4 regions of the Cupriavidus sp. F041 genome follow, and region 3 is predicted to be linked to each of the others. Evidence: predicted binding sites of a transcription regulator. Region 3 holds the regulator's gene; each other region holds the start of a gene.
What was found. The regulator FNR, encoded in region 3, switches genes on or off when oxygen is low (the NO sensors DNR and NnrR bind a similar motif). The targets are predictions, from matches to a motif close to TTGATNNNNATCAA.

Region 1 (6,997 bases), 180 kb from region 3:
CACCGTGCAGCGTATGATCAGCCGGCCGGGGGCGTTCGAACTGATCGTGGGCGCCACCACCGATCCGGTGTTCGGCCCGGTGGTACTGTTCGGCCACGGCGGCACTGCCGCGGAGCGCATCGCCGACCGCGCCATCGCCCTGCCGCCGCTTAACGTCAGCCTGGCGGAAGATCTTGTCGGCCGCACGCGGATTGCGAAGCTGCTCGACGGCTACCGGGACCAGCCGCCGATCCGGCATGACGCCCTGTACCAGGTCCTGATGCAACTGTCGCAACTGCTGTGCGACCTGCCGGAGATCGTTGAGCTCGATATCAATCCGCTGCTGGCCGATAGCGCCGGCGTGCTGGCGCTGGACGCGCGAATCGGCGTGGCCCCCGCCATGCAGCCTGGCGCCGCCCGCCTTGCCATCCGCCCCTATCCCAAGGAGCTCGAGGAAACGGTGACATGGCACGGCGCACCATTGCTGCTGCGGCCGGTGCATCCCGAAGACGAGCCCGCTTACCAGGCATTCTTCGCCGCCCTGACGCCGGAGGATATCCGCATGCGCTTTTTTTGCATGATCCGGCAGCCGCCGCACAGCCAGCTCGCACGCATGACCCAGATCGACTACGCACGCGAGATGGCGTTTGTCGCCGTCAGTCCAGCAGGCAGCGGGCCGAAGGCCATCCTGGGCGAAGTAAGGGCCGTGGCAGACCCCGACAACCAGCGCGCCGAGTTCGCCGTGACGGTGCGCTCCGACTGCAAGCACCAGGGCATCGGCGGCCTGCTGCTGCGCAAGATGGTGGACTATTGCCGCGCACACGGCACGCGGGAACTGGTCGGGACCACGCTGGCGACCAATACGGCGATGCTCCGGCTCGCCGAAAGCAGCGGCATCCACATTCTGGGCGGAGTCCGGGCGGCCGGCGATGGCGTAGAACTCCGCCTTTTGCTGACGGAGCCAGCTGCTGGCAACGTGCCATGACCGTCCGCCTTGCCACGGCTGTCGGCAGGGGTTGCGCTGGGTCAAGGCGCTCACTGCCATCTCATCGATACTGAATGTGGATGCGCGGCGGACTGCGGCGCCGCCCGCGCGCCTGACCCGTTCTCACAGGCAAGACACTCCATGAGGAGGGAAAGACCATGTGCCCGCAACTCACTCCATTCCTGGCTGTGCGCCTGTTGGCGCGGCGGCTCAATGAGAACGACAGTGACTACGACGAACTGATCGCGCTGGCCGAGGGACGCAACTTCATCCTGCTGGGAGAAGCGACGCACGGCACCTGTGAGTTCTATCGCATGCGCGCCGACATCACGCGCTTGTTGATCACGGGCGGAGACGTGGACGGCATTGCCATCGAGGGCGACTGGCCCGACGTCTGGCGCGTGAATCGCTTTGTCCAGGGCGAGGGCAGCGACGACGCCGAATCCGCGCTGGATGACTTCCAGCGCTTTCCCGCCTGGATGTGGCGCAATCGCGAGATGCTGGATTTCGTTGCCTGGCTGCGCGTGCACAACGCCACATTGCCCGCGGACGCCCGCGTCGGCATCTATGGCCTGGACCTGTACAGCCTGTATCGATCGGCGGACGCCGTGATCCACTACCTGGAGCAGATCGATCCTGGCGAGGCGGAGCTGGCGCGCGCTCACTATGCCGCACTGGATCATGTCCGGGAGCCGCAGACCTATGGCTACCAGGCGGCTACCGGCCAACGCCGCAGCGCGCGCGATGGCGCCATCGCGCAATGGCTCAGACTGCGCGCGGACGAGGCGGAACATCTCTCCCGCGACGGGCTTGCCGCCATGGACTCGCATTTCTATGCCGAGCAGAATGCGCAGGTTGTCGTGAACGCCGAACACTACTATCGCGGCATGTTCGAGCGGCGTGTCAACACCTGGAACCTGCGCGATGCCCATATGGCACAGGCCCTGTTTGCCATTTCCAGGCACCGCGTCCGCCGTGGCGGCACCGGCCGCGTCGTGGTGTGGGCACATAACTCCCATGTCGGCGATGCCCGGGCCACCGAAACGCACAGCCACGGCGAATGGAACCTCGGGCAACTGGTGCGCCAGGAAGCCGGCGCGGCTGCATTGCTGGTGGGCTTCACCACCTACACGGGCCATGTCGCCGCCGCCTCGGCCTGGGACGCCGATGTGGAGCACAAATGGGTCCGCCCCGCCCTGAGCGACAGTTGCGAGGCGCTCTTTCACGCCAGCGGGCTGGACCGCTTTTACCTCCCGCTGGATGCCCCTAGCGCCGCCGAATTGCGCGCGCCCTTGCTACAGCGCGCCATCGGCGTGATCTACCTGCCGGAATCGGAGCGGGCGAGCCACTATTTCGCCGCCGCCGTTGCCGATCAGTTCGATGCCATCTTCCATGTGGACGAAACCACCGCGGTGGAACCGCTGGGGCCGCCACATGGCTGGCACGGGCGCGAAGAGGCGCAAACGCTTGCCTGAGATCATGGCCGTGCATGCCACCGCCGCCCGGAATGGCCGGCACCACGGGATGGCTATCGCCGTACCCGGAGAGCGCTTCGGCCGGCCGCGCGGCTTACGGTTCGCGGCACTCAGTCGCGATGCCAATGAACATGCAGCGTCTCGTCGGCATCGGGATAGTCGATCTCCAGCTTGCCCCGATAGGCATGATGCACAGCCGAGCCGATGTCGCGTGCCAGGTGAAAGCCAGTGGTCGTGATCGTGACGCGATCGTCCTGCGCCTGCGTCGCCATGATGCGCTCCATCGGATGGCTCTCTCGCATCAGGGCCTCCCGATGCCGCACGAGCGCAAGAATGTCGTCCCGGTGCTCCGCCTGGAACGCCCCCTCCAGCGCCACCTGCGCCGCCGGCACGCGGTCGGCGATACGATGGCAGGCCGGGCACACCAGCGCCTTGGCACCGGGCGGCACGGCCCGCCATTGCCAGCGTCCTTTCAGGAAGACCGCATGGCAAGCGGGACAGGACGCGACGGCAGGAGCCTGCGCCGGCTGCTTGTAGGCATCATGGATGATATCCTCGGGAAGCCGGTCCCAACGGGCCGGCCTGACCTGGCTGGAACGCGCACGTACTTTCATGTCTGCCTCCTGAATCGAATCGGGCAACGCCGGGTGGCGCGGTGCCCCCCGGCCTGTCGGCTGTATTGCCGACTCACCGTGCGGACGCACCTTGGTGCGTTCGAACGCGGGAAAGCCCGGCGAGGCTCATCGCCTGCCGCTGGGCACCCCGAACATGTGCTCCTGCTTGCGCTGGCATGGCGTGCAGCGCTTCGCAGTGGGGTACGCTTGCAGGCGCGGAAAGGGAATAGGCTCGCCGCAGTCCAGGCACGCGCCGTAGCGCAGCTTGCCGATGCGGGCCCGCGCCGCCGCGATGTCGGCCAGTTCCATGCGGTAGTGCTCGGTCATGGCATCGTCCATGCGCTCCCCGGCGGCCTGCCCGGCAAGTTCGGCATTGCCGCCCGGCTCCCCTCCGGCGGACACCGTGCGGGTAACGGCCACCGCATCCATCTGGCCGCGGATCCTTTGCTCGATGCCGTCCAGCAAGGCAACCAGGCTGGAGAGTTGCTCTTTGGTCAATTCGGACATGGTGCACTCCCTGTGCGCGTCGAAGCGGGTCCACTCAATGATGCAATGACGTCGGGCACGCAGCTTGCGCCAGATCAAATGTCGTGATGCGGATCTTGTCGCCCCCGGCCGCATTGCGAATAGCGTCGGGGGCGGCGGGTACCCTGGTGTCGGCCCTGGGCTTAGGCGGCCGCCACCATTCGGATCCTGCCGCGCAGCCCGCGCAAAGGATGGCCGCAAGGCAAACCGCCAAGCCACGCAAACGCGCGGCTCCGCTGCCCAAGCCTTCATCGGAACGTTTCATCCTCATTGCCGCTCTCCCGTCGCCAGCGCACGGGCCGCCGGCGTGAAAACGAACCCCTGTTCCGCTTCAATATAGGCGGGTGGCTGCCGCTCAACTTGATCCGCGTCAAGCTAGCTTCCGGTGGCGCGCATAGCATGGGAGCATGACCTGTCCAAAGTACAAACAGGGAGACAGCCACCCAGGGAGAGCCCAGCATGGATTCGGCGGTACTCACGCAAGCGCTGATGTGCCCCGCGGCCTATCCGCACCCGGTAGATAGAGTCAGCCTCATCGAGACGCACATTTCGCAAGTCTTCCTGGCCGGCGCCTTTGCTTACAAGGTGCGCAAGCCGGTGCACCTCGACTTCGTCGATTTCTCCACGCTTGCCGCGCGTAAAGTGGATTGCGAGGCCGAACTGGAATTGAATCGCAGGATGGCGGCGGCGCTCTATCTCGGGCTGGTACCGATTGTGGCGGGGCCAGGCCAGCGCGATGTCCGCGTGGAAGGTACGGGCGAAGCGCTGGAGTATGCAGTAAAAATGCGCCGCTTCCGGCAGCGAGACCTGTTCTCCGCCATGGCGGAGACGAATCGTTTGACCGGACTCCATGTAGAAACGCTGGCCCGACGGCTTGCAGCGATCCACCTGGCTGCGCCCGTGGCCGGTGACGGCACCGTGCACGGCACACCGGCGCGGATCGAGGCGGTGATGGAACAGGTCTTGGCCGGCGTCTCCGCCCTCGCCTCCGGCACCGCCGCGGCAGCGCGCGTGGCGGCGCTGCTGCGCGAGCGGGCCGCGGCGCTGCGGCCCGTCTTTGCCAAACGGCTGGCAAGCGGTCATGTGAGGGAGTGCCATGGCGATCTGCACCTTGGCAATATCTCCATGATCGATGGCGCGCCCTCGCCTTTCGACTGCCTTGAGTTCGACGCCGGGCTGCGCTGGATCGACATGATCAGCGATGCCGCCTTTCTCTTCATGGATCTGCTGCATGCCGGCAGGCAAGACCTTGCCTATTGCCTGATCAATACCTACCTGGAGTGCAGCGGCGATTATGCCGGCCTGGCCGTGCTGCCGTTCTACACGGCCCTGCGCGCCGTGGTGCGCGCGCGCGTGCTGCTTGAGCGGGCGCACCAGCGCAGCGCGGCGGGAACCGGCACCGCCGAAGAAATGGCGGCGACGCAGGTGCGCTGCAACGATCTGCTTGCGCTGGCCTCTGGCGCCCTGACACGCCGGCCGGGCGCGATCATCATCATGCATGGCCTCTCCGGCAGCGGCAAAAGCAGCGTTGCCCAGCAACTGACACTGGCCGCGGCAATGGTCCGCGTGCGCTCCGACGTGGAGCGCAAGCGTCTGCCGCGTGGCAACCACGCCCTGCCTCACGATCATTACTCGCCCGGCAATACCGCCCGCGTTTACCGGCGGCTGCTGGCAATCTGCCGGCTTGGCAGCGGCGCGGGTTTCCCGATGATCGCCGACGCGACGTTCCTATCACGCGAGCAGCGGCTACGCTTCGCGTCGCTGGCCGCGCGCCGGGGCGTGCATTTTTCCATCGTCGATTGCAATGCCGACCTGGCGACCCTGCGCGAACGCATCGCCACGCGCGCGCGCCGGGGCGGCGACCCGTCCGACGCGGACCTTCAGGTGCTGGAGTGGCAACGGCGCGCGCAAGAGCCATTGGGCAGCGACGAATGGGGCCATGTGGTGCGAGTTGCCGACGCCGGGTCAAGCCGCTGAGGCAGACCAAGCTGCGCAATCGGTGCGGGGCCAAGCCCGAAACGCTCGCCGAAGCGATGTCGCTGAACGAGGGCCAGGTGGCATTGCCCGCGCAGAACGCAGGCTTACCCGTCAGCGCCGTAACGCGGTAAACGCAGTCAGCGAGGGCGTCAAGGCAACAACGCAGTGGCGCGCCGGCGCGGCATTGCCGGTCCTGGTGAGACGGCGGTTCAGGCTTCTTTCGGCGAAAGCCACGCAGGCCGCTGCGCGGTGCCGGTACGTCCGTTCGCGGCTTCCACCTGGTCCGCGAAGGCGCGCAGGTCCTGCAGTGCCGCCCCGCTGGCCACCTCGCTCTGGCGCAGCGCCAGTACCGGCGACGGCGGCGCCGAGGCCAGGCGGGAAACTTCCTCCGCCGCCCTGAAGGCGCCTTGCCGCGCCATCACGCAGATTATCGAAGTCTCGCAGAGCAGCGGCAGGTGGTCGCGCAGGAAACTGCGCATGGGAGCGGCCACGTGGCCGACCCAGATAGGTGCGACGATGACAAGCCGCTGGCACTCGTCCAGCGCCGGGCCGGCGTAGCGGTAACTCACGTGCCGGTGCAGCAGGATATCGAACACGCAGCGCGCATCGCCCAGCAAGCCGGAGCGGCCGGTCTGGTCGCTGACCTCCGCGAGCGGCCAGCCCGAGTACGCCGCCAGTTCTTCCGCGGCCTGCCGGGCCGTTCCTGTGCGCGAGTAATAGACGATCAGGACGTTTTCCATCAATGGCTCCTCAACTCTGGATCCGGGTAATCCGCGTGCCGACCAGCGACAGGTTGATCATGATGCCGCCGTTGGTGAGCACAAAGCCGGCGATGTCGCCCCGCACGGTATGACTATCCACGCTGGCTCCGATACCCAGGCTCAGGATCGACACCGATCCGTCCACGCCCACCGCCCAGCCCTGGCTGGCACGAAAGCGCTCGAGCGCGTACTCCGTGAGGAATACCAGCACGACTGCCTTGGATCCCATGCCCGCCTGCGCCCCCAGCGAGGCGCCGACGAGCCGGTAGTAGGCCTTGTCCCCGCCCGCACCGCGCATCATGCCGTCGCCCTGCTCCACGCCCGCCACCGCGCCGCCGGCGAGTATATGAGGAAAGACCAGCACGCCGCTGGCCTTGCCCACCAAAACCTGCGCGCCGGGATTGCGCGCGTACAGACGCACCAGCACGGCTTCGCAGCGCGTATCGAGCTCGTCAGCGTCCAGCACGTGCTTGTCGGGAGCGGCCGGCACGCCTGCTGCGCAGTACAACACGGCCGCCCCGGCGATCGCCTGGCATGCCAGGCGCCGCCGCCTGCCGCCTGCCGGCAGCCGGCAACGCAGGTCTCATGGCCCAACCTTCATCTGGTCCACCACCTGGGTCACCCCCGGCGCGGACCATGCCGTCTCGCGGGCCGCGCGGATCTCGGCCCAGTTGCGCAGCG
Region 2 (6,997 bases), on a different contig from region 3:
TTTGGCGCGGTCTCCTGATCGACCCTCGCCCCAGTCGATGGAAAAGGCGCAGCAAAAATGTGCCGTTTAAACGATAATTTAGAAACGGGAGGTTTTTTAAACGCCTGCCTGGCCGATTAAACGACTGGAGCGCACTTTGACAGCAGAATGGATCGGGTACAAGTGGCTCTCGGAGCACTACGACGTTGCCCCAGTACAGGATTTTCAGATTGCCAGCGAGATCGGCGCCGCTAGGCGCTCCGTGGTAACCGATGGCCGAACGCTCGAAACCTACCCCGCTGCTTCTCGCCCGGCGCCAACGCTGCAGGCCCACCTGACTTACGCGCTCCGACAGGAAGGGGTCCATCTAGAGTTCCTGGCGCGACTCTTCGATGTACTTCCGCAGGCGGAGTTATCCGCCTGGCTGAATCGGGAGCGCACAGGCCAGTATGCCAGACGGGTTGGCTTTCTATATGAATGGCTAACCGGCCGCCAGATCGAAGGCATCGATGCCGTGACCGGGGGCAACTACGTCGACGCGATCGACCCTGAGGCCTATTTCGTCGCGACGGCGCCAACTCGAAATACACGTTGGCGCGTGAGAGACAACCTGCCCGGCAATCGGGATTTCTGCCCGCTGGTTCGAAAGACCCCGGACGTTCGCGCGGCACAGGACTACGACTGCGCGGCCCGGCTCGACGAGCTCAACGCGGAGTTCGGCGGCAACGTCTTGATGCGCAGTGCCGTCTGGCTAACTATCAAGGAATCCAAGTCGTCGTTTGCGATCGAACACGAGCAGGACCAGATGGACCGAATTCGCCGATTCGCGGCAGTGATGGAACGCCGGATCGGTGAGTATCCCGCGCTGCTGTCCCCTGACACGCTAGCCGAATTACAGCGAGAGATCGTGAGCGAACGCAGCACCATTTCCCGTTTCGGGTTGCGCGCCTCGCCCGTGTTCGTCGGCGAAACGCATCGGTTTGAGCATATCGTCCACTATGTCGCCCCGCATTGGGATCGGCTGCATGACATGCTACGCGGGCTCGAGGTCTTTCTCGAGCGTACAGCCGGGCAATCTTCGGTAATTCGCGCTGGAGCGGCCGCGTTCGCGTTCGTGTTCATCCACCCGCTGGCCGACGGCAATGGGCGCATCCACCGCTTCATCATTAACGACGTCCTTCGAAGAGATGGCGCCGTTCCGCGGCCATTTATCCTGCCGATCTCGGCTGTCATCACAGAGAAACCGCAGAACGTCGCGCGCTACGACCAAATCCTCGAACGCTTCTCGAAGCCGTTAATGCTCACATATGGCAAATTTTGCGAGTTCGCGCCAACTCGCATGCTTTATCCAGATGGCGTCCAATCGAACTTTGAGTTCGCCGGTTACGACGCTGCATTGCCGGCTTGGCGTTACCCTGACCTGACTGTGCAGGTAGAGTATATGGCCGACGTCATCGACCGAACCATCAGGCAAGAAATGAGGACGGAGGCCGGGATTCTGCAGGAATGGACCACCGCTCGACAGATGGTGAAGGACATCATCGACGGCCCTGACGCCGATATCGATCGGATCATCCGGTCGGTCAGGGACAACCAGGGAGTAGTCTCGAACAAGCTCCGAAAGGAATTCCCTGTTCTCCAAAACGTGGAGATCGTGGCAGATCTGGTCAGTGTACTGAAAAATGCCTTCATGAATTTCGATAGTGGATCACCCACAAGAGAACTGCCTTAAGAGCGAGTTTGCATAGCCTGAGTCTGTGCGGTTCGGTCGCGCTGGTCCCGCTCGACAAGCTATCCTGCCGACGTCCCTGGAAGGGCACGACGGGTTGTACCGGCTTCCCGAGGCCAGATGGCTGCTGTCCGCCCGCAACGACGATCACAAGGCGGAGCTGGCTCGGCTGCGGGCGAGGTATGGCCCGCCACCGGAGCAACTGGCGCGCCGCGCCGCGCGAGCGCGGCATCCCCTGCCTACTTGACTCGCTGCACTACCCGTCCCCACGCTACGCCCCTCTCGAACCGATAGGCGGCTGCTGCGCGCTGAGGCTGACGCCAGACCTTGTCGGCGCCGTAGACCTGCATGAAGAAGCAATCCGTGATTCAATCTATTGATCTATATCAGCACTGTCTGTGGATTGAAGAGTGTATTGTTTTGAATGAGGGACTTGAGTTCGATATGGCTTCGAACGCAACCTGAACTTAACCCGTTTCCATGGAACGCGCCATGGCCAACTCACTTGCCGTATGGCATGCCGATCACATCAATTTCGCTCGGCCGCTCGACCTTTTGGAAGAGCAGGTAGACATCTTTCACCGAGGAGAGCGGCCGAATTACATTTTGATGGGGACTATTGTCTATTACATGCGGAGTTTTGGCGATTGCGTTCACCATCCTCGCGAGGATGTCGCGTATGCACGGCTTATTGAGCGAGATCCCGGGATGCAGGTTGTGGTTAACCGGCTCCTGCAAGAGCATCGTGTGATTGCCAATGTGGGCGAAGCGCTTTTAAACCGCCTTAATGAAGCCGAGGGAGATGTTATAAGTCCGCGCGCGGCTCTGGAGGCAGCCGCAGCCATGTACCTTGTGTACTACCGAAATCATCTCTCGACTGAGGAGCGACACGTAATGCCGCGCGCTGCTCAGCTGTTGACACAAGAGGATTGGGCAGCCGTTGCCGCCTCCGTTCCGGCGAGCTCCGATCCGCTCTTCGGGGGAAATGTACAAGAGCGTTTCGCGAAGCTACACAAGCAAATCTGTGAGGAGAGACTTTCCAGCCAGGACTAGGACCAGGCACATTGGCATTGCTCCCCCCCCCCCTGACTGACCACCGCTATCTGGATGGCTTCGGCGTAAGTACCCCCCGCAAGGATCGGGGGCTTGGTATAGCGCGACAAGTACCGAGCTATGTACGCCGCCTTTTTGCCGGCTGCTGACGGTCGCGGCTGGATGCATCTGCGGCCACGCCGGTCAACGAAGAACCGAGCAAATACAAGCCACTGCCAACTGATCGGCGAAGGGGTTCCCGCCGCGGGCGATTTTGATTCGCTCTAGCGTGACCGCTCAAAAGTACTGGGCTTCGCCCTCTTCCATGTGGGTGCCATCCGCCCTCATTGCGAGCTGGGAGGCTTTGGCCGCGTGGGTGGCGGCCTGCTCGAGCAGGGGCGCGTGCGCCTTTGGGACAACGAGCATCGTCAATCCCAGTCCTTCCAGCGCGCGTAGTGCGTGCTCCAGATTCACCCCTTTGCCGTTCTCCAGCTTGGACAGCATGCCGACGGAAACGCCGCAATGCCTGGCCGCCTGGTCAATTGGCATCCCCTCGGCAACCCGCGTCGCCCGAATGCGATCACCCAGTTGGTCGATGGTGCGAATGGCAGCCCGCGATGGTGGCGCGGCATCGGCTAGCGGTCGTGGCATTGGGCAGGTCCGGAGATTTGGGAGACTGGGAGATCCAGCACTGGGGCTGCTCTCCCGGTTATTTCACTATCGTGAAAGTATATCAAACGCCGCGCCCTCGCCTGCACCGCCGCCAGCTCAGCGCGCAATTTCCGCGAGCGCCTGCTCGGCATTCTGGCTGGTCGATCTTCCGCAGTGTGCGGCGCTCGGTAGCGCTGGCCCGCTCCTGCGCGATGGATACCTGATCGCGGGTACGCGCCAACTCCGTCGAGAATTGGGTACGCAAATCCTGCAACTGCCGCTCGAGCGCCTAGAGCTGAGGGGCCCTCCGCGCGACGCGCGTGCGCGGCCAAGTTGGCCTGGCCCTCGGCATCCAGTTCACCGCCTCACAGAACGACGCGGCATCGGCCGCGTCGTTCTTATCAGTTCTGGCGCCTGGTGGGCGATATGATCCGCGTGGACCTGCCATCGCTGCGGAAAAGCTGCGCGCCTGGCAGGCATTGCAAGCGTGGCTGCCTGTAAAGCCGCGTCTGGCATAGCTCGTTCACGCTCCCACGTTACTTGGGCATCCCTTCATACATGCTGGTGACGTCATCCATCACCTGAAGAATGCGCTCGCTGGTCGTGGCGATGTTTCTCAACTGTTCCGCGCGACTGACCCCGGTCTGATTGAGTGCCTCTTCAAAGAACAGCCACTGAGAGCCGGCAAGCTGCAGTTCGCGACGGATTGCCTCTGTGTTTTGCGGCGCCGCGGAGAGGAGTTCCTGCGCGGCTGCGAATTCCCTGGTAGCCGTGTCCAGATCCTGCGCCATCTGGGGGGAGGTAATGCCCCAGGCGCGGAACATGCTGATCTTGGCGATTCTCTGCGAGAGCATCCGCTGGCGGCCGGCAACGTTGATCAGCTTACCCATCATGGTGCCGGAATGTTTCTCGAGCAGGAGGGTTCCCTGTTGCGCAAGCTTCAGCACGTCCTCGCTCATTTTTGCGATTGCTTTCGCGCTATCGAGATTCGGATCGCCGCCGGACAGCAACTGCTTATAGGGAATCCATGTCTGCTCGAGCCTGGCGTAGGTGTCCTTGATCTCCGGCGTGGGCGCGAACGCCTTCAGCTCCATGAGTTGCTTGTCAAAGAGCGCCACGGACTGCTCGAGGACCTTCTTCGAACGTTCGACTTCAACACCGAGGCCAGCTTGGCAGTAAGCCTTGGCCATGCGCTGAGACAGCATGCGCTGGCGGCCCGCCTTGTTGATCGCCGCGTTGATCGTTAGCGTTTCGGCCGAAGCGGTCCCGGCCAAGGCCAGCGCCAGGACGCTGCAGGCAATCAAGCAGAAGGAACAGAGGTAACGTCTCAAGGGCATCTCCGCGTTAAACTTTGGTTGGACCTTTGGACGCATCGTTCGAGCCGACGGCGTGGCGGATCAACTGATCCATCTCCTTGATGATGTCCGCCAGCACCAGCGTGATCACCGCGAACTCCCTGCCGTACTCTCCCGCCCGTGCCGCCGAGATGCGCGCATTCATTGCGACGATGTTCGCCTGCATCGAAATACCGCTGAGGCGCTCGACGAGGTCGGTGTGGCGTTTGCGCACAGCGACCTCGCAACGGTGCATCTCCTCCTGGTAGGCCTGCGTGACGGTCTGCAGCAGTTCAAGCATTGGCGTGGCTTGCGCCACCAGCACGTCGAGGGATGGCGCTCGCCGGCTGGTGTCGGCGAGTGGTGCGTCTATCGCTGTCCTGACCTGGGCGATGAATTCACGGACACGCGCGTCAGCGCGCGGACTACCAAAGTACAGTTGCTGCAAAGCGCCGGAGAATGCGCCGGGCAAACGCTCATTGCCCGTCACGAGATCCGAATGCGCCGACTCGAACATTGACAGGCACTTGCGTGCGATATCGAGCGCGGCAGTGCCCCCCCGCGAAGCGAGCAATATCTGGAGGACGATCCGTTGCGACAGCATGCGCTGCCTTCCGGAAAGGTTGATCAATCCGCCGATGGTTTCGGCGGACACTTCGGCCTCGGGTGACTGAGTAGAGAAAGCGTTCATGCCATGCCTTGCAGGTAGTGTCGACGCAGACGCGCACCGCGCTGACCGGCAAAGAAAAAGCGCCCCGAAGCGAGATGCCTGCAAACCGGTTGTTCGGTTCGTGATCATTTCGCTTCGGGGCGCCGTTGCCCGGGATGCTCCTTTTCGGAGCGTGTCATCGCGACTTGCCAGATTGTTTCAAGGCCGCCGTTGGCCTGTGTGTCGCCTGCGCAATATCTATGCCATAGCTCACGGCAGTTGCATCAGGCTGCGGGAGCAGGAAAATGGCACGGCGGGACCGACCCGCGCACCGATCCCGTGCCAGATGCCTCATCACGACGCGTGCGTTGGAGCATGGCCAACTGATCACGGGTAACTCTCGGCTTGACGAGAAGTGCTTTGCCTGCCGCATCGACCCCATGAACGGCAAACACGTCTTTGGCCAGATCGGTGGGTTTGGCGATTAGCCAACGAGACCGCGCCGAAACGGAGAGATGCGATGAACACTTTCTCCGGCGATGGAGGGATGCCATCGTCGGCAGGCCGATGCCCGTGCCGCACTGCTATGGGATTAGCGCCGGAGACTGCGTCACGGCACAAGAGGCAGTCGCGCGGGTTGAATCGTGGCGCCGCATTCCACCAACGCTGGTCCTTTCGGTAAATTTTTTCTGCCGAGATACGCGAACCTCCCAAAATGGGAGTAAATCCTCCCAAAACGGGAGAACTAAAGGATGCGGATCATTGCGCGGCGGACGCTGCGAGAGTTTTGGGAGAGCGACCCCGCGTATGCGGATGCGATATCTCCCCTCACGGAGTGGTATCGCCACATGGAAAAAGTGATATATGAGACACTACAGGATGTGAAGGCCGAACTACGGACAGCCAGCATCCTCAAGGGCGGTCGCGTGGTAATGGAGCGCATCGGCCAGCTATGGGGCGCGCCGGTCGGCTCGTCCGATGGCGATGAGCTGGAAGTCTTGTCGATCCTCGTGGAACGCTACGAGGAAGAGCATTACCCTATTCCGCCATCCGATCCGGTCGAGGCCATCAAGTTTCGGTTGGATCAGCAGGGCCTCACCACGCGCGATCTTGAGCCGTTCATCGGCTCCAGTGGCCGCGTGTCTGAGGTACTGAACCGCAAGCGCAAGCTCAGCCTGGGCATGGTCAAGCGCCTGCACGATGGACTGCGCATCCCCTACGAAAGCCAGCTGTCGTAGGCACGCGGGCACCAGGCAAACGGCAGAGGCGCCGAACGAGGGCAATTTGCAGTGAGCATTGCCGGCTACGGCGGCAAGTCCCACCTTGCTTTGCGTGCTCGATGAGCAGACGAACGTGCAGGTGGTCGGCAAGGAAGTGGCCTTTCGCGAGAGGCGGCCCGAGGGGTTCGCTCTGGTCGGATGTTCGCCGCGGATGGACGAGCCTGAGCGGCGGGTGACCGGGGCGAGACCGGCATAGGCGGCAAGATGCGCGGCCGAAGCGAAGGCTTTGTGCGCGACCTCAGTGAGGAGTCTGGCGGCGGTCCTGACGCCGACTCCCGGCATGCTGGTCAGGACCGGCCAGAGAGTGTGTATCTACTGTTCTAGTTCATGCTCACCAAGTCTT
Region 3 (6,997 bases):
CACACGGCGATGGATCAGCTTGCCGTTGACGCGGACCTGGTCGGCCGGCAGGATGCGTTGTCCAATATGGGCCGGCAGGCCATTGACAGAAACACGCCCCTGCAGGATCAGTTCCTCCATCTCGCGGCGCGAACCCAGGCCGCCCTCAGCGAGCACTTTGTGCAGCTTGGGCGCATCGTCATCGGCCGAGAGCTCTCGCACCGGCTTTACCTTGGCGCGCGCACCGCTGGTATCTTCCTGGTCGTACTGGCCGGAGATGACAAAACGGAACAGGTCTTCGCCACTCGCGGCCGCAGCTGCGGGTGCCTTCTCGGGCACACCCGGAGCCTGGCGCTGCGCGCCGCCCCTGCCTTTGTTTCCCTTGCCTGCCTGACGCGGACCACCCTGCTGCCCCTCGGCACTGCCGCGCCTGGCCGCGCCCTGCGGCTGCTGGCCTTGCTGCGGTTTGCGCTTGCGCGCTCCGTTGGGGTTGGCGCGGGCACCGTCGCGCTGGCGCTCGCCAGTGGCTTCGCTCGCGCCTTCGGCAGTGTCGCCGCTGAACGCGCGGCGGCCTCGCGGCGCCGGGCGTTCGCCCTGCTGCTCACCGGCCTGCACGGACTCGCCTTCGGCGGGCTTGCGCTTGCCGCGCGTACGCCCCTTTCTCACGCCATCACCACGCCCGGCTTGCGCGTCCGGTGCGGCTCCCGCGTCCGGACCGCCAGCGGAGGCAAGTGCATCGCCTTCCGCGGCACGCCCGCCGTCGCGGTCCTGCGTAGCCTGGCGGCGCGTGGCCACCAGATTGCGCAGGCCACGGCGCAGGCCCTTGCGGCGCGGCGCGCCTTCGGCGCCATTGCCGGCATCGCCGGCCGGCGTATCCGCCTGGCGGACGTCTTGATCAACAGAATCGGACAAGGTATTCACATTCGGATGTTGCATGGTGTTCAGTTGGACACGCGCTCGTCGTGCTCGCTGGGGTGCGCCGGATTCGTCTTGGACGCCCCCGGGACTTCGGACTCCTGCTCGCCGGAGGCCACTTGCTTGTGGTAACCGTTGGCGGGCGCTTCCGTTTGCTCATTTGCTTCGCCGTCATCGACGGCATCCTCCACGGCCGTGCCGTCAAGCCGCGCCCCCATGGGCTCGGCGGACACCAGTTCGCTCTCCGGCTCATCATCCGGGTCGGACACCGCGGGTACTTCTGCCTCGGGCACGGCTTGCGCCTGCACCGAGGCTTCCTTCTTTTCAAATGCTTCTACCAGTTCGGCGATGCCATCCGTGGCACCAGCATCGAGGACACCAGGAACGGACCGGGTCAATTCGCCAGCTTCAGACACATCGGCGACGGGCGCGCCAGCGTCGCCCGCAGCCTCCTCGCCGGCCTCGGCTTCACCCCCGCCGGCATCCGCGAACGCTTCTTCGTCGCTTCCGGCCGGCAGAGCAGGCACGGTGCCCAGGGGCTCGAAATCGATGGGCTCCTGGTTCAGCAGCGCGGCTTGCGTCTGCGCCTGGACATCCTCCAGCGGCGGCAACTCGTCTAGCGTGCGCAGGCCAAGATCATCAAGGAAGTGCTTGGTGGTGGCGTACAAGGCCGGCCGGCCCGGCACGTCGCGGTAGCCGATCACCTCGATCCAGCTACGGTCCTCGAGCTTCTTCACGACTTCGGTGCTCACCGCAACACCGCGGATTTCCTCGATATCGCCCCGGGTGACCGGCTGCCGGTAGGCGATGATCGCCAGCGTCTCCATGACCGCGCGGGAATATTTCGGCGGTTTTTCAGGATTCAGTCGGTCCAGGTATTCGCGCATGACGGGACGGCTCTGAAAGCGCCAGCCGCTGGCCAGCGCCACGAGTTCCACGCCGCGCTGCTCCCAGTCGCGGCGCAGCTCTTCCAGCAGCACCCGAATGGTGTCGGCACCGACGTCGTCGGCAAAAAGCCGGCGCAAGTCATTGACGCGCAAGGGTTCCTGCGCACAGATCAGCGCGGTCTCGAGGACGATCTTCGCCTCTTGGGTATTCATGTGATTGCGTGCAGCCTGTCTTTGCACCTGCGCCCCGGACAAACCCGGACGCACTGGAGATTGCGGGTTCAGCGGTTGGAATTGCCACCGCCATCTGACCGCGCAGCCAACCGCAATGCTTGATGCATGCAGTCGTGCGCTTTCTTTTTTGCATCGGGTGCCGGACCTGCCCGGCAGGAGATCGCCCGGCCACCGGCTTTACCTGCCGGTCGACGGAGCCCTTGCGTCGCGCCTTCCCCCTGATGTGGCGGACCTGTCCGGCACGACGTCCGTCGCTCCGGGTGCAAGAAAAATACGGATATCGGGCCTGCTTGGCCTATTTCACCCCGCCCTGCCGTGGCTGGTCTTTTGAACCAAATAATCTTTTGAACCGGACGGCGGATTGGGAACGGTCCCTGGCGGTAATACGTGCTCGAGGGTTCCTGGCATGCATCCCTGAGTGCGAATGCTACCTGACGATGCCACGATGAAATACGCTGCGCGATATCGCTGTTCTTGCGATTGTATGGCATTCCCTGGCAAACCTGCAACCGATTCGCACAGGCATCTGCCCGGCAAAGTGCGCAATGCGCCATGAAGCGGCGTATCAGAAGACCAGACAGAAGCCGTGCGCGGCCAGCGTCTCTGGTAAAAGCAGCGCGCGCGCCACCCCGACCACACCAAAGGCAACCACCGCCAAACCGGCAACGGTACGTACCGCCGGGCGGCGCGACCACTGCCTGAGGTAGCCGGACAGGCCCGAGATAACCAACAGGTTTGGCAAAGTGCCCAGTCCGAACACGGCCATCACCAGCGCCCCCGAAGGGGCGTTCCCGGCCAGCAGCGCCATCGCCAGGGCGCCATAGACCATGCCGCATGGTACCAGCCCCCAGGCCAGCCCCATGCCGTAGCGGCGCAGCAGCCGCCCCTGTGGCAGGCCCATGGGCGCCAGGCGCGCGCCCACGGCGGCAAAAACCCGGAGCAAACCGCCAGCGCCGCGCGCGGCAAACCGCTCCAGCCAGGCAGCCCCCACGACGCGCCCGCGCAACATCCATAAGCCCGACATGACCAGCATCATGCTGCCGATCCCGAACAGCCAGCGCTGCAGCGGCAGGTACTGGGCCTTCCAGACACCGGCGCCCAAGGTACCCAGCAAGGCACCCAACAGCGCATACATGCTCAGCCGCCCGGCGTGCATCACCAGGAGTTCGAGCAGCCAGTGGCCTGGCTGGCGCAGGATGATGGCCGGCACACGGGCCGTGCCGCCCTGCTCGGCGGCAAGCGCAATCCCGCCGCACATGGCCGCGCAATGCACACCGCCTAGCAAAGCCAGGGTAAAAACGCTGAAGAGCACGCCTACGGTCAACTTCTCCTCCCAATCACATCCCCTGGCGCGGTAAAATGCGCCCTACGCGCCCCCGCGACTCCAAGAGGCGCTATCAACATGAAGCCCGGCGCCCGCGCACATCCGCGCAATCGCGAATCATGACGACGGGCACGGCAGGCGGCGCCACGCAGATGGCAGGCCCCGCCAGACCCGCGCCAGGCTAATGTGGATAGCGCTTCCAACCGACAGCTCTCAACGTCAAGCTTTCAACTCAATGCGCCTGCCACACGCGCTTGAGTGATTGCGCTAAACCGACAGGCCCCAATTGCTAACATCCATTCCCATTACCGAGATGTCGCCCCGCTGCTCCACTTGCTCGCTGGGACAGCTCTGCCTGCCCGTCGGCATGTCGCAGCAGGACCTCGAAAAAATGGATTCGCTGGTGCAGGAGCGCGTGCGCGTACGCAAGGGCGAGACCCTGTACCGCCTCGGCGATCCGCTCACCGCCGTCTATGCGATCCGCTTCGGCACGCTCAAAACCCACCTGACGATGGAAGATGGCCGCTCGCAGATCACGGGCTTCCACCTCCCCGGCGAAGTCGTCGGGCTCGACGGCCTTGGCGAAATGCAGCACGCATCCGACGCCACCGCCCTTGAGGATACCGAAGTTTGCGTGGTGCGCTTCGGCGACCTCCAGTCGCTGTCCGGTTCGCTCCCGTCGTTGCAACACCAGTTCATGCGGCTGATGAGCAAGGAAATCTCGCAGGACCAGGTGATGCTGATCACGCTGGGCTCGATGCGCGCCGAAGAGCGCCTTGCCGCCTTCCTGATCAACCTTTCGGAGCGCCTTTCCGCGCGCGGCTATTCGGCCTCCGAGTTCGTCCTGCGCATGAGCCGCGAGGAGATCGGCAGCTACCTCGGGCTCAAGCTCGAAACCGTCAGCCGCCTGTTCTCCCGTTTTGCGGAAGCCGGGCTGATCCAGATCCGCCAGCGGCACGTCAAGCTGGTCGACATGACAGGCATCAAGCAGATCATCAACAAGTCCTGCTAGTCCGGCAGGCATCGACCGGCCGCGCGGAGCTTCCCGGCTCCGGCGGCATTGGCGGCCGCCTTGCCTTCCTTGCGTTGTGCCAATGCCACGCCGCGCCGGCCTGGCCACGGCACCCCTGCTCCGCCGCCCCCTGCCCCGCAGCGCGAAGACGCGCATCGCGCTCACTCCAGTTCGTCTGTCTCCGCCAGCCGCGTGGGCATGGTGTAAAGCGTCAGGCCACTCGACAGCGAACAGAGCACCCACGCTATCAGGAAGCTCACTGTGTAAACCGCCTCCCGCGACGCCTCGACCGGCTGTCCGAAGAAGCGCAGATCGCCGGGATCGACCACCGAAAACACCAGAGCGGTCGTCAGCCCGGCTACCAGGAAGCCGGGCCATAGCACCCACATCAGCCAGCGCAGTCTCATGGTCACCTCGCCTGCGCCGTGGCCGGCGCAGCTTGCCGCCCGATACCGCTACCCGCCTTCTCGACCACCAGCCCGTGCCGCGATACGCCATCGACAACGGGCGGGTCCGGGTGCGTCATAGCCAGCCAGATCGTGACCCCGCAGGCCACCATCGCCAGCAAGGGCCCGCTCATCAGCAGCCATGGCCAGGGTTCCTTCCACCAGGGATTGCTTTGCTGCATCATCAGGCCTCCTCTAGATTTCTCGGTTCAAAGATTGCGCGGTACGATGAAGCTGGTGCCCTGGCTGATTTCCGCGCCGCCCCCACTGTCATCTCCTGTCGCGGTGACCGTCACCTGGATCTTGTGCGTGCCCCGGCCAGCGGCTTCGATCGGCACGCGCACGCGAATCGGAATCAGGCGGTTTGAGGTGGGCTCGAGATTGCCCGCAGCGTGATCATATTCCACGGCCAGGCCCTTCAGGTCATCACTGTCCGCGCGGATGGCCACATGCATCGGCGCCTCGGTCGTGTTGATCAGTTGCAGGCGATAGACGTTCTCGATCCAGCGCCCCTCCACTTCCCTGCCCAGCGCGCCGCGGTCGCGGATGATATCGACCTTGAGCGGCGTGCGCATGGCCAGCGACACCGTGAAGCCGGCAACCAGGGCCAGCCAGATCACGGAGTACACCACCGTGCGCGGCCGGAACAGACGCTTGCGCGCCTCCGCCTCGGGCAGCACGCTGCGCATGGCGTTCTCCGAGGTGTAGCGGATCAGCCCGCGCGGATACGCCATCTTGTCCATGACCTGGTTGCAGGCGTCGATGCAGGCGCCGCAACCTATGCAGTCGTACTGCAGGCCGTCGCGAATATCGATGCCGGTGGGACAGACCTGCACGCAGATGCTGCAGTTCACGCAATCGCCCAGGCCGGCGGCCTGGTGGTCCACCTTGCGCGAGCGGCTGCCGCGCGGCTCGCCGCGGCCCACGTCATACGTCACCACATACGTGTCGCGATCGACCATCACGCTCTGGAAGCGTGCATAAGGACACATGTACTTGCACACCTGCTCGCGCATGAAGCCGGCGTTGCCCCAGGTGGCGAAGGCGTAGAACAGCATCCAGAACGTTTGCCACGGCCCCAGCGACAGGCTGAGCACGTGGCCGCCCAACTCGCGAATGGGCGAGAAGTACCCTACGAAGGTAAAGCCGGTCCACAGCGCGATCACGATCCAGAGTGTGTGCTTGGTGGCCTTGAGCCGCAGCTTGCGCGCGCTCCACGGATCGCCATCCAGGCGGATGCGGGCAAAGCGATCGCCTTCCACATGCCGCTCGATCCACATGAAGATCTCGGTGTACACCGTCTGCGGACAGGCATAGCCGCAGAACAGGCGACCCGCGATCGCCGTGAACAGGAACAGCGAGAGCGCGGAAATCACCAGCAGCACGGACAGGTAGATCACATCCTGCGGCCAGAGCACCAGGCCGAAGATGTAGAACTTGCGCGCGCCGAGATCGAACAGCATGGCCTGGCGGCCGTTCCATTGCAGCCAGGGCATGCCATAGAAGAACAGCTGGGTCAGGACCACCATCCAGACCCGCCAGCTCGAAAACGCACCTGTGACCGAGCGCGGATAGATCTTGCGGCGGACTTCGTACAGGGTTTCATCCGAGGTTTCCCCATCGCCCGTGGCGGATGCGGGCTCGCGAAGAGGCCCCCAGGCGGCTCCGTGCTTTCTCAGCGGTTCCGGTTCCGGGGCATTCATGGGCGATCACCCCCAGCGGCACGCAGGCTCCACATGCAGGCGTCGCGGTTCATTGCCCGCTCCCCGAGGGGGCCGCCCCATTGTTCGACAGTCCCCAGACATAGGCCGTCAGCATGCGGATGCGCTCCGGCGTCAGGATTTCCTCGTGTGCCGGCATGTGGTTGTTGTGACCCTTCAGGATGGCATCGACGATGTTTGCCTCCGAACTGCCGTACAGCCAGACCTTGTCCGACAGGTTGGGCGCACCGAGCGCCTGGTTGCCCTTGCCGGAAGAACCATGGCAAGCCGCGCACGTGGACTTGAATGTGCTTTCGCCACGCGAGGCGCGAATCGGATCGGAAGACAAGTCTGACAGCGAACGAACGTATTGCGCGACGTCGCCGGCCAGCTTGCCGTCGATAGTCGAAGCGAATGACGGCATCACGCCATTACGGCCCTTGGTAATGGTCTGGGTGATGGTGGCGGGATCGCCGCCATACAGCCAGTCGTTGTCGGTC
Region 4 (6,997 bases), 1.6 Mb from region 3:
CGAAGCGGGCACGGGCAGCAGCGAAGGCGGTCCGCCGCCGCCACGCCGGCCGCGCGGCAGCCGTGGCTTTGGCCCACCCCGGCTGGGGCTGCTGTTCCAGCTTGCCGCCATCGTGGCTGCGTCGTGGGTGGGAGCGCGCCTGCTGGCCAGGCCCGTCCAGCGCCTTGCCAGCAGCGCCAGCCGGCTGGCCCAGGACGTGCACGCGCCGCCGCTGGACGAGGACAGCGGCCCGGCCGAGGCCCGCGACGCCGCCAAAGCCTTCAACCATATGCAGCAGCGCATCCGCACCCAGCTGGCGCAGCAATCGCGTTTCCTGGCCGCGGTGTCCCACGACCTGCGCACGCCGCTGACGCGCATGAGCCTGCGTATCGAAGGGGTCGACGACAACCAGGTGCGCTATCGCCTGCGCCAGGACCTCGCCGAGATGAACGGGCTGATCGATGCCACGCTGTATTACCTGCGCGAGCGCGACGGCGCCGCCGCGCCGCGCCAGCGGGTGGATGTGCATGCCCTGTTGCAGGCGGTGGTGGACGACGCCACGGAGATTGGCCAGGACGTCAGCCTGTCCGGCGGCGCGGAGCCCTTGCTGGCCTATCCGGCCGAACTGCGCCGGGCCGTGGTCAACCTGGTGGAAAACGCACACCGCTACGGCGGAAGCGCACGCATCGCGCTGGCCGACAGCGCCGAGCGCGTGGTCATCGACGTCTGCGACGACGGCCCCGGCATTCCGCCGGAAGAAATGGCGCGCGTGCTGGAGCCGTTCTACCGGCTCGAATCCTCGCGCAACCGCGCGACGGGCGGGGTCGGCATGGGCCTGTCGATCGCCGCGGATATCGTCTCGCGCCACGGTGGCGAACTGAGCCTGGCCAACCGGCCGGAGGGCGGGCTGCGCGTGCGGATCGTGCTGCCGCGGGCCTGAGCGCCGGCTAGCGCGCGGCCGCGACCGTTCAGCGGGCCGTTCCGCTGCCCATCGCCGCGAGCTGCACGTATTGCGAGCCGCGCGAGCCGCGCGTGAAATCCAACACGAAATCGCCCACGTCGACGCGGGCCTGCAGGGCACGCCGCAGGTCGGCCGGCGTGGCGGCGCGCGGCGCGGACAACGCAGTCCGCACCAGCCAGGCCGCGCCGATGTAGCCAGCCAGCGTGCCGGGTGAAGCGGGCTCGTCCAGGAACTGCTTCATCCGGCCCACGTGCTCCTTGACCACGCGCAGGGTCAGGTCCTGCGGACCCGGCGCAATCTGCGTCAGCACGATGCCGCCGTTATAGCCGGCGCCGAGGATCTCGCGCGCCGCCAGCGGGTTGACAGCGGACAAGCCCACCAGGAAGCCGTACCACCCCCGCGCGGCCAGCGCACGGCCGAGATTGCCGTAGGCCAGCGTGTCGCCGGCCACGATCACCGCCGCCGGACGCGCCGCGGCGATGCGCGCCGCCGCCGCGCCGCCGTCGTTGCCCTTGCCGGCTTCCAGCGTCAGCGCTTGCAGGCCAGGCTCCTGCTCCAGCTGGCGCCGCCACGGCGTGCCGGCGGCCAGGCTTCCGGCAGCGAAATCCGGTGCCACGGCCAACGCCAGCTGCTTGAGCCCGTAGCTGCGCAACTGGTGAATCGCCGCATCCAGTTCGGCGCGGTAGTCGGCCCGCGTGTACCAGACATGATCGGCCGCGAGCGACAACCCCGATAAGGGCGCGACGATCTGCACGCCGCGCCGGGCCAGCTCGGGCGAAGCGGCCAGCACGGGCAACAAGGCGTCGCTGGGACCGAACAGGAGTTCGGCGCGCTCGCCGTCGACCAGCGACAGCGCCTGCGCGGTGGCCGCGCGCGGATCGGTTTCGACTTCCCGCACCACGTGCACTACGCGCGGCTCGCGCGCGCCGGCGTTGGCCGCGTCGAACATGACCTTGGCGCCGGCCAGGTAGTCGCGTGCGAGATCGGCCTGCGCGCCGCCGCGATCCACCAGGTGGCCAATCACCAGCGGGCGTCGCGGGGGCGATTGCGCCAGCAACGTGGCGGGCGCCAGCATAGCGCTGCCGAGGGCAGCCAGCAGGCGGCGGCGCGGCAGTTGTGGCGCGTAATGCGCCTGCGCAATCAGGGGAGAAGCGTGCATGGGGGCCGAAGGGACGGATTGAGCCGGGTGGATGGAAAGCCGGCAAGCGCGGGGCAGCCTACCCGGTCCAGGTGACGCTGGCATGACGCGGCGCACGCTTGTGACCGCCTGGCCGCTGGTGGCCCGCCAAGGGCCCTGGTGTCATGGGCCATGACTTGACGCCGGTCAACGCGCGCAGGGGCGGCCCCCACTACGATGAGCCATCCAATCCACCACGAAGGCCGCCCCATGGCTGAGCTCGCCCGCGCCACCGCAACCGTCCCCGTTTCCATTGCCAGTCCGCCGAACACCTGCTCCGGCAATTGCGGCGCCGCCTGCAAGAGCAAGCAGCCGGGCCGCGCCGCCTCGGCACCGGACCGGCATGCCTTGTCGGACTTCCGCGCGCTGGCCGGCCGCATGGACATCAACGGCCCGCGCTACACCTCCTACCCCACGGCGGACCGCTTCCATGGCGGCTTTGGCGAGCAGGACTACCGGCGGGCACTAGCCGAATGCGCGGCCAGCGCCGGCGTGGATGCCGGCCGGCAGCCGCCCTTGTCGCTCTATGTGCATGTGCCGTTTTGCGAGAACATTTGCTACTACTGCGGCTGCAACAAGATCATTACCAAAGACCATCGCCGCAGCGCCCGCTATGTGGATTACCTGGCGCGCGAGATGGCGCTGGTGGCGCAACAACTCGGCACGCGGCGCGAGGTGGTGCAATCGCACTGGGGCGGCGGTACGCCGACCTTCCTCGATCCGGCGGAGATGCGCCGCGTGATGGATGCCTTGCACCAGCATTTCAACCTGCTGCCCGAGGGCGAGCACTCCATCGAGATCGACCCGCGCCGGATCGGCGACGCGCAGATGGCGCTGCTGGCCGAACTCGGCTTCAACCGCATCAGCCTGGGCGTGCAGGATTTCGATGCCGAGGTGCAGCAAGCGATCCACCGCGTGCAATCGCAGGCCGAAACCCGGACAGTGGTCGACGCCGCGCGTCGGCTCGGCTTCCGCTCGGTCAGCATGGACCTGATCTACGGCCTGCCGCACCAGACCACGGCGCGCTTCGCCGCCACCGTGGAGCAAGTGCTGGCGATGCGCCCGGACCGGCTCTCCGTGTATAGCTATGCGCACTTGCCGCACGTGTTCAAGCCCCAACGGCGCATCGACGAGCGCGCGCTGCCGGCGCCCGCCGAAAAACTCGACATCCTGGTCGGCACCATCGAACAGCTCACCGCCGCGGGCTATGTCTACATCGGCATGGATCACTTCGCGCTGCCGGACGACGCGCTCGCCGTGGCCCAGCGCGAGGGCCGGCTGCAGCGCAACTTTCAGGGCTATTCCACCCACGCCGGCTATGACCAGCTTGGATTTGGCGTCTCGTCGATCGGCGCGGTGGCGGGCCGCTATGTACAGAACGCGCGCACGCTGGACGATTATTACCGCGTGCTCGACGGCGGCGTGCTGCCGGTGATGCGCGGCTTCGCCATGCGCGATGAAGATCACTTGCGGCGTGAGGTCATCGGTGCGTTGATGTGCAACGGCGTGCTCGATATTGCAGCGGTGGAAGCCCGGCATCGCATCGACTTTGCCGCGCACTTCGCTGGCGAGATGGCGGACCTGGCGCGGCTCGCCGGGGACGGCCTTGTGCTATGCGAGCCCGGCCGGATCGAAGTGACCCCGCTGGGCCGCTTGCTGGTGCGCCGGCTGGCGATGGTCTTCGACGGCTTCCTGCGCGAAGACGCGCGGCGGGCTGCGGACGCGATGCCGGCAGTGGCACCAGCGGGAACCCCGAGCGCTGATGCAGGTACGCCGCTACCGGCGCCGCTGCGCTACTCGCGCGTAGTCTGAGCCACTGACGCCTGGCACAGGCAAACAAAAAGCCCGCGGCACGCCGCGGGCTTTTTGTTCTCCGGGTCCGTTCCACCGCTTGCGCCGTGGTGGCCCCGGGATGATTTCCGGCCGGTTACTTCGACGCGTTGGCCATGTAGTCGACCGCTGCGATCACGTCGGCGTCCGGGCCGGCGTAGCCGCCCTTCGGCGGCATCACGCCCTTGCCCTTCAGGGCGAAGGCGTGAACGGCGTCCATGCCTTCCTTCAGGCGCGGCGCCCAGGCAGCCTTGTCGCCCAGCTTCGGCGCGCCGGCAACACCGGCGGCGTGGCAGGCGGCGCAGACCTGGTCGTAGACCTTCTTACCCACTTCGGCGGAAGCCGGCGCTGCTGCAGCAGCCGGCGCAGCAGCCGGTGCGGCTGCAGCAGCGGGAACTGCCGGGGCTGCTGCGGCGGCATCCGAGGCAGCGGCGGTAGCCGGAGCGGCGGCAGCGGGCGCTGCGGGTTCCGGGAACTTGGCACCGCCGGCGTCGGCCATGTAGACCACGGCACGGCCCAGTTCGTAGTCGCTGTAATCGTCGGCGGTGGTGCCGGCGCGGGCTTGCATGGCGCCCTTGCCGTGCAGCACGGAGTTCAGCAGGCCGGTGAAGCCCTGGCCGATACGCGGAGCCCAGTCGCCGGCGGTGCCGTACTTGGGCGCACCGGCAGCACCGGTGGCGTGGCACGCGGCGCAGACTTCCTTGTAGACCTGTTCGCCCGTCTTATAGACGCGCGCTGCATTCGGATCCTTCAGTTCGAGCGAGGCGACCGGCTTGATGCGGTCATTGACGGCTTCCACGGTAGCGGTGGAGCCCGCGCCTTCCTTGGCGCCGTGTCCGACAAAATTGACCAGCAGGATGATCACGATGATTGGCACCAGGAAGGCGGCAATCACCACAGCGATCAGCTGCTTGGGGGTCTTGATGGGAGACTCGTGTTCGTCGTGTGCGTTGTGGACGTCGCTCATACTCAACTCTCAATTTGCAGGAAACCTGTGGCCGCTCGCGATCGGCTGCTTATGTGGCCGCTTGCTCGGTGGCCAATTCCCCCTGGCCAATTGCGTGCATCGGACTGTTATCCGGCGTCAACTGTCCCCAACGGGGCCAGCCAACAGGGTGCGCCACCTCTGTCCACCGAACTGATGTGGACGTTGCGCAGCCCCGTTTTTGCACAAATAACTCGCGATTATAGCCTCAAAGGCCTATGGCATGAGGCAAAAGCGGCTTGGAAGAGACGTCGCCACGCCACCCTGATTGAGCCGGACATGGACGTCCGCGAACAAACACGGTATCCTATGCGACTTTCCGGCAGCGGCACTCGCGCGCTGCCAGCGAAGTACCCCGTCATACCCTGTGCGCCCGTAGCTCAATGGATAGAGTACTGCCCTCCGAAGGCAGGGGTTGCTGGTTCGATCCCAGCCGGGCGCACCAAGATTCCACCTGGCAGTTGCTGCCACGGCAATGCTGTGTCGTTACCCCAAAACATGGCAGAAATGCCAAGTTATAGTTCCGCGCAGTGCGTTATGCGACACAATATATGGTGGGGCGCGTGGAGGCGACGTATAGGGAGCGGGCAGACCTGAAGTGGCAGCCTAGCGCCGCACTTCCCCCCGCCCCCTCTGTGGGCTATACGCCCCTTGCTAAGCGGTAGGCTTCCGCCGCTTCACTGTGCCGAAAACTCACACCAGTTGACTCCAGCACGGCCAGTACTTTTCGCCGCGAAGGATGAACCCCTTTCGCAACCAATTCCTCGTGCGCTTGCCGGTACTGTTTGTATTTTGTTAGCCGGCGCTCGGTTGCTGCTTTTCGTCGTCTGCGTTGCCAACGTGACACGAGTCTTGCAGCTAGCTCAGGATGGCTTCTTTTCAAAAACTTATCTGAGACGTTCATTGCCCTGGCGGCTTCCCTAAGAGTCGGACAGTGTTCACTTCGCAGCATTGCCTCCAAAGCTTCTCCGACTTCGTGCCTGTCGACCTTTTTGGTCGGCAGCCTCTTGGATTGCAATCTGAGAGGGGCCTGCCTCACTGCAAGTCGCGGCACGACTTCATTTCCGAGGAGTACATCGGAGATTAAGCAATCGAACGTCTGCGCCATTCGGACAATCGCGGGAAATGATGGCTTGATGTGGCCGTGCATCCAGCCGTGCAGGTTGGTCTTCGTTGTTCCAATTGCATCCGCGAGTGCTTTGGCGTTCCCCTGCGTGACACTCTGGCAAATGTGCCGCAAAAAGCTCGACACTCCCCCATCAGCGGGATTTGACCGGCCCAACCACCGCGCATGGTCAAGGAATTCGCCCACCCGTGTGGCTATATCGACCTCGTCAGATGAGGCTGCTTCGGCGGCCAGCGTGGCGAATTCCACTTCGCAATCGCTGCAGACGCCAGGGACGAATCGACGTCCGGGCGTAGTCTTTGAGTTGGCCCGACAGTCCGGACATCCCTCCATCAAGCATGTTCGATGAAACGGGCACGCAATCACGGCGCGGATACTCCAGAGCAGGCGGTTGTACATTGGCCGACCTTGCCTAATGTCATCTCCGTAGCAAAGAGGGCAAAAGCGTTGTTTGGGCGCAAGTAGCTGTGCATCCGGGAGAATATGCCGAAGCGAGAGCAGCGTGAGCATAGTGAGATTCGTTTTCTGGGTCAGCTCAATCAGCGCGGAACTCCATTCCTGCGCAGCTTTACCTTTGCCCCTCACCGCTGACGCGCACCACGCTTCCGCCACATCTTCTACCTTCACTCCGGTTCTGCGCGCAATAATTGGTGCAACGAGCTTTCCCGCGACGGTCGCAGGTTGAAGTGAGTGAACTTCGCAGACTCGCATGTAGTAACTAACCAGGTCTTCGATAGTCGAGCCGTCAAAGCCCTCGAAGGCAAGGCCACAAAGCGCAGAGCGCGACCGAAGGCTCTTCGGCCAAAGTGAAACAACATCGAGTTGGGCCGTGGCCAGCGTACTGAACTCTCTCATTTGGCTTAGCCCCGCCCATTGAATTCATCAGCAAGCTTTGCTCGGATATCACTTTCCTTGGCGTACTTGGGCTTGCTGCTGGTG

Region 1: ACZY0R_RS28050 (TraR/DksA family transcriptional regulator) is a predicted target of FNR. The motif match lies at 3,625-3,638, and genes of this name have one in related genera.
Region 2: ACZY0R_RS42880 (hemerythrin domain-containing protein) is a predicted target of FNR. The motif match lies at 2,085-2,098, and genes of this name have one in related genera.
Region 4: hemN (oxygen-independent coproporphyrinogen III oxidase) is a predicted target of FNR. The motif match lies at 2,255-2,268, and genes of this name have one in related genera.

The regions. Positions count from the first base shown of each region.
Region 1 is NZ_JBVASY010000002.1:2,322,715-2,329,711, forward strand. It holds gene ACZY0R_RS28035 (bifunctional acetate--CoA ligase family protein/GNAT family N-acetyltransferase) at 1-964, shown strand, start outside; gene ACZY0R_RS28040 (erythromycin esterase family protein) at 1,123-2,439, shown strand; gene ACZY0R_RS28045 (BCAM0308 family protein) at 2,550-3,053, opposite strand; gene ACZY0R_RS28050 (TraR/DksA family transcriptional regulator) at 3,180-3,560, opposite strand; gene ACZY0R_RS28055 (bifunctional aminoglycoside phosphotransferase/ATP-binding protein) at 4,038-5,555, shown strand; gene ACZY0R_RS28060 (flavodoxin family protein) at 5,765-6,295, opposite strand; gene ACZY0R_RS28065 (lipid-binding SYLF domain-containing protein) at 6,306-6,806, opposite strand; gene ACZY0R_RS28070 (BON domain-containing protein) at 6,900-6,997, opposite strand, start outside.
Region 2 is NZ_JBVASY010000005.1:17,438-24,434, forward strand. It holds gene ACZY0R_RS42875 (Fic family protein) at 137-1,711, shown strand; gene ACZY0R_RS42880 (hemerythrin domain-containing protein) at 2,201-2,761, shown strand; gene ACZY0R_RS42885 (helix-turn-helix domain-containing protein) at 3,038-3,391, opposite strand; gene ACZY0R_RS42890 (type IV pili methyl-accepting chemotaxis transducer N-terminal domain-containing protein) at 3,928-4,722, opposite strand; gene ACZY0R_RS42895 (methyl-accepting chemotaxis protein) at 4,736-5,416, opposite strand; gene ACZY0R_RS42900 (helix-turn-helix domain-containing protein) at 6,223-6,612, shown strand; partial or broken gene ACZY0R_RS42905 (transposase) at 6,784-6,963, opposite strand.
Region 3 is NZ_JBVASY010000002.1:2,504,676-2,511,672, forward strand. It holds gene rluB (23S rRNA pseudouridine(2605) synthase RluB) at 1-915, opposite strand, end outside; gene scpB (SMC-Scp complex subunit ScpB) at 921-1,994, opposite strand; gene ACZY0R_RS28960 (sulfite exporter TauE/SafE family protein) at 2,581-3,339, opposite strand; gene fnr (fumarate/nitrate reduction transcriptional regulator Fnr) at 3,626-4,351, shown strand; gene ACZY0R_RS28970 (hypothetical protein) at 4,513-4,758, opposite strand; gene ACZY0R_RS28975 (FixH family protein) at 4,761-4,982, opposite strand; gene ccoG (cytochrome c oxidase accessory protein CcoG) at 5,007-6,500, opposite strand; gene ccoP (cytochrome-c oxidase, cbb3-type subunit III) at 6,550-6,997, opposite strand, start outside.
Region 4 is NZ_JBVASY010000002.1:4,085,985-4,092,981, reverse strand. It holds gene ACZY0R_RS36245 (ATP-binding protein) at 1-919, shown strand, start outside; gene ACZY0R_RS36240 (ABC transporter substrate-binding protein) at 948-2,099, opposite strand; gene hemN (oxygen-independent coproporphyrinogen III oxidase) at 2,496-3,929, shown strand; gene ACZY0R_RS36230 (c-type cytochrome) at 4,045-4,914, opposite strand; tRNA gene ACZY0R_RS36225 (tRNA-Arg) at 5,302-5,377, shown strand; gene ACZY0R_RS36220 (TniQ family protein) at 5,573-6,913, opposite strand; gene ACZY0R_RS36215 (AAA family ATPase) at 6,919-6,997, opposite strand, start outside.